DNA from 2 places in the Thiomonas arsenitoxydans genome. Region 2 is predicted to be linked to the other one. Evidence: predicted binding sites of a transcription regulator. Region 2 holds the regulator's gene; the other holds the start of a gene.
What was found. Region 2 encodes sigma-54, which starts transcription at its own class of promoters, with help from an activator protein. Its sites were predicted from a motif close to TGGCANGNAANCTGCTTT; they were not measured.
Positions count from the first base shown of each region.

Region 1: THI_RS03370 (pilin) is a predicted target of sigma-54. The motif match lies at 1,267-1,284, and genes of this name have one in related genera.

Region 1 covers NC_014145.1:730,254-732,652, forward strand. The annotation lists gene THI_RS03365 (PglL family O-oligosaccharyltransferase) at 1-579, opposite strand, end outside; gene THI_RS03370 (pilin) at 666-1,121, opposite strand; gene THI_RS03375 (pilin) at 1,786-2,250, opposite strand.
Region 2 covers NC_014145.1:3,207,658-3,210,056, reverse strand. The annotation lists gene lptB (LPS export ABC transporter ATP-binding protein) at 1-209, shown strand, start outside; gene THI_RS15180 (RNA polymerase factor sigma-54) at 216-1,736, shown strand; gene THI_RS15175 (COG4705 family protein) at 1,857-2,399, shown strand, end outside.

The DNA.
Region 1 (2,399 bases), 1.3 Mb from region 2:
GAAAAACCCCAGCGCCACCAAGCCGAAGGCCAGCACCAAGGCAGCCTCGTTGCGTTGTGCCAGATTGCCAAACGGCGCTGCCAAAACCGACCTAGGGAACAGCCAAAGCGTTTGGTAAGCCGGGTAGAAAATCTGCAGCCAGCAGATGACTGCAGTGCCCACGGCGCTTACTGCAAAGGCTGACATGAGCGCAACCGACAGCGTTTGCGCCCTTTTGGCCTGTGCCAGAGCATGCCCCATCCATGCGGCCATCGCGGCAGTCGCCAGGGTGCCGATGGGCCAAATCATCATATCGGCCATGCTGTGCGGATGAATCGCCACGCCTGCTGTGATGACCAGCGCGAGTAACCCAGCAGTCAGCCAGGTCCAGGGCAACTGCCAGTCTCCTTTTAGCGCGCCGGATAACAGAATGATGACAGCGGCCAGCCATAGCGAGATGGCGATTGCGCTCTGCTGATAAAAACTGGAGATCGGGGCAAAATGTTGTGCGCTGAGAATGGCCAGGATGAAGCCAATGGCAATCGAGCCCAGGGCCATATAGACACCCATGCTTTTGAGAGACTGATTTTCCATTGACATGATTTCGTTTCTCGGTATAGAGGGCGCTGCGACGCGAAAAAAAACAAAAACCCGCCTTGCGGCGGGTTAGGTTCTGTTTAGAGCGATTAGTTGCTCGTGCAGGAGCTGGGCAGATACTTTTGCGGCAGTTTTGAAGTGCAGGTCCAGGTTATCGAGCCTGCGCCACCTGTGCCGGTCAGCACAAGGGGTTGAGTCAAGGCCGTATTGGCTTTGAAGGGGGGTGTGCTACTAAACGCCGCAGTGATGGTGCCAGAGCTGGCGTTAACTTGAGCAATAGTCACGCTCGATACATAATTCCCTTTGATGTCGTTGGCAGCTGCGACACCGGCAGTGCTATTGTTCGTCGGAAAACTGCCGCTGTTGGTGAAATACTCCGACACGGCAGTCTTGGCGCCGTCAGCCAGAGACAGACCTTCCGTCACCTGGGCGCGAATGGTGTAGTCTTGATACGCCGGAATGGCGATCGCCGCCAAAATACCGATAATCGCAACAACGATCATCAATTCGATCAGCGTGAAGCCTTGTTGCAGTTGCTTTTTCATCTGAAACTCCTGAGATTGGAAAGTAAGAAAATCAATAACGGTTGGGCAAAAAAATCACCACAGCCTGGGGCGGAACTAAATCTGGAGATGCTTCGTGCCCCAGACTGCGGTGGACTGACATCACCCCCCGATGGGCATGACAGATAGAGCACATGCCGTGCCAGCCATTTTGTGTCTTGCTCTCCTCGTTTTTCGTGAACTGGTTCACGAAATCCGGCGAATCGGCTCTCTCAGCCGCCGACAATCCTTGCCGGGCCTGCCAATTTTTGTCAGGTGAGGCGATAATTGGCGATGCCCGCAGGCACGCAGGCTGCCGCGAGTGGCGATTCGGCATAGGTCAGATTGCTGACGCTGCTGGAAACCAAGTGGGTGTTGCGCGGCGGGGCCAAAGTGGGCAGGCCGGAGGTCGTCGGGCTCTTTAAAAGACTGCTGGAATGCGCCGACCTGCTGATTGAAATCGAGGATGGGTGGATCGCTGCGTGCGCAACCCCCTCCCGGCCTCCCCCACGGTGTGGAGGAGGCGCAAACACGCCCTCTCCACTTGTGGGGAGGGTTGAGGAGGGGAAGGTTTTTACGCGGAGGCCCAGATGCCCTGGAGACTCAAATTCGCACCCGTCAGCAGCCGCGTCGAGGTGAAGCCTCTCGCATCATGGACAGTCTGGGTTTAACTGCACGAAGTCGGCAGATAGACGCGAGGAACGCCGTTGGCGTTTGGTGTGCCACCGGGCGCGGTGGTGCAAACCCAGCTCAGCGCGCCCTGCGAGCCGGTGCCTGCGAGGTAGAGGGTTTTGCCGCTGAGGTTGGCATTGGCATGGTTGCCGTAGGTGATGGTGACCAGCCCGGCTGATGCGTTGCCTGATACGGCGATGCTGCTGACATAGTTGCCGGAGATGGTGGCTGGGTTGGTCAACCCGGCAGAGGCATTGGAATTGGGAAAGACGCCGTGCTGCGCGTAGTAGTCCCACATGGCATTTTTCGCCCCCCCCGCCAGCACCAGCCCCTCGGAGACTTGGGCGCGCATGGTGTAGTTTTGATAGGCGGGAATGGCGATGGCCGCCAGGATGCCGATGATGGCGACGACGATCATCAGCTCGATGAGGGTGAAGCCGCGTTGGGTGTTGGGGCGCATGGCTTGGGTTTTTCAGTGTGCAGAATGGCGGATTTGTAAACAATCTCGATTCTGACTTTGCAAACCGCAGGCCAGCGCACCGCGCTTTGATGAGGGGCCGATTGTGTGAAATGCTTCACAGTTTTTGCGGCAAGTCCGTGTGGAACGGT
Region 2 (2,399 bases):
TCATCGAGATTCAGCGCATCGTGCAGTTCCTGAAAGAGCAGGGCATCGGCGTGCTGATCACCGACCACAATGTGCGTGAAACGCTAGGCATCTGCGACCGGGCCTGCATCATCAGCGAAGGGCAGGTGCTGGCGCAGGGCGATCCGCAATCCATCATCGACAACCCCGCGGTACGCAAGGTGTACCTCGGCGAAAACTTCCGCATGTAAGCCGCGATGAAGCCGTCGCTGAACCTGCGCCTGTCCCAGCATCTCGCACTCACGCCGCAGTTGCAGCAGTCCATCCGGCTGCTGCAACTCTCCACCCTCGAACTCACGCAGGAAATCGAAGGCCTGCTCGAATCCAATCCCTTCCTCGAACCTGAAGAAGAGCAAGAGGCGCCCGCTGCCGCGCCGACATCCGAGTCGCCACCGCCTTTGGCGCCCGACCCGTCTCAGGCATCGGTCGAAGGGCATGACGCAGCCGCCGAGCCCGCCGCTGAGTTGCAACTCGACACGCAGGACTGGACGGCCAGCAGCGGCGAAACCGATCACGGTGCGGATACCGATGCCGACGCCGACTCCTGGGTCAGCTCAGGCCAGTCCGTCAGCGGGGGCGGGGGTGACGACGACGAATTCAGCGCGCTCGACATTGCCTCCGAACACCTCGATCTGCGCGACCACCTGCGCGGTCAGTTGGCCGGGCTTGCGCTGAGCGCCACCGACCGCGCGGCCGCCGAGGCCATCATCGACTCGCTCGACGACGACGGCTACCTGCCCGACACCCCGCTGGAACTGGCGCAGGCCCTCGCCCCCGCGGCAGACGCCGAGCAGCTCGAAGACCTGGCCGATGCGCTGACCACGGCCATGCGCCTGATTCAGAGCTTCGACCCGGCCGGTGTCGCCGCCCACGATTTGCCCGACTGTCTCTGCCTGCAGCTTCAGCGCCAAGCGTCTTGTCCCGTGCGCGAACTTGCCCTGCAGATTTGCCGCGGCGGTCATCTCGATCTGCTGGCCAAGCGCGACTGGCGCAAGCTCGAACGCCAGCTCGAAGCCGATGAAGCCGCGCTGCGCCTGGCGCAGCAACGCATCGCCCAACTCGACCCCCATCCGGGCAGCGCCTTCCGCCGCGATGCCGCGCAGGCCGTGACCCCCGATGTCATCGCCCGCAAGACCCCGCAAGGCTGGGTGGCGCAGCTCAACCCCGAGGTCATGCCCCGGCTGCGCGTGAACCAGATCTATGCCGACGCCATGCGCCGCGCCCGCGACAGCGGCGGCGCCATGCAGGGACAGCTTCAGGAGGCGCGCTGGTTCGTGAAAAACGTGCAGCAGCGTTTCGAGACCATTCAGCGCGTGTCGCAGACCATCGTCGAGCGCCAGCAACGGTTTTTCGACTTCGGCCCCGTGGCCATGCGGCCCATGGTGCTGCGCGAAATTGCCGACGAGCTCGGGCTGCACGAATCGACCATCTCGCGAGTGACCACGCAGAAGTTCATGCTCACGCCCTTCGGCACTGTCGAGCTGAAGTATTTTTTCGGCTCTGGCCTGAGCACCGAGGCCGGGGGCAACACCTCATCCACCGCGGTACGCGAACTCATCCGCCGCCTGGTGGCTGAAGAAGACAGCGCCAAACCCCTGTCGGACAGCGAACTCGCCGAACGCCTCACGCAGCAAGGCGTGCAGGTGGCGCGGCGCACCGTGGCCAAATACCGCGAAGCGCTGCGCATCGCCCCGGCGAATCTGCGCAAGAGCAGTTGAGGGCCCGCAGCCGCAAGCGGAGCCAGTCGCTCACCTTGCGCTAAGTCGTCCTCTCCAGAATGCCGGGGTCGCGCCGCACGCGACGCCACAACAACGCAAACGGTATTCAGGGAGTTCATCATGCAAAACGCAGTAAAAGCCGCGCAGCCCAGTTGGGCGCTGGCGGTCAAGGTTCCGGTCGTCATCACGCTTTACTTCTGGCTGATCAAAATCATGGCCACCACGGTGGGCGAAACCGCCGCAGACTATCTGGCGGTGGATCTGCATCTGGGCCTGGTCGCCACCAGCGCGGTGATGACCCTTTTGTTCATCGGTGTGCTGACGGCGCAGATGCGCGCCAGCCGTTACGTTCCCTGGCTTTATTGGTTGACGGTGACTCTCATCAGCGTCGTGGGCACCTTGCTGACCGACAATCTGACCGATCAGTTGGGCGTGCCGCTGCCGGTGAGCACCGCCCTGTTTGCGGTGGCCTTGCTGGCGACGTTTGCGATCTGGTGGGGCAGCGAGCGTGACCTGTCCATCCACAGCATTGCCACGCCAAAGCGAGAAGGGTTTTACTGGGCGACGATTCTGTTCACCTTTGCGCTGGGTACTGCCGGAGGCGATCTGGCCGCCGAGCGGCTGCAACTCGGCTATGCCTTGTCGGCCTTGCTGTTTGGCGGC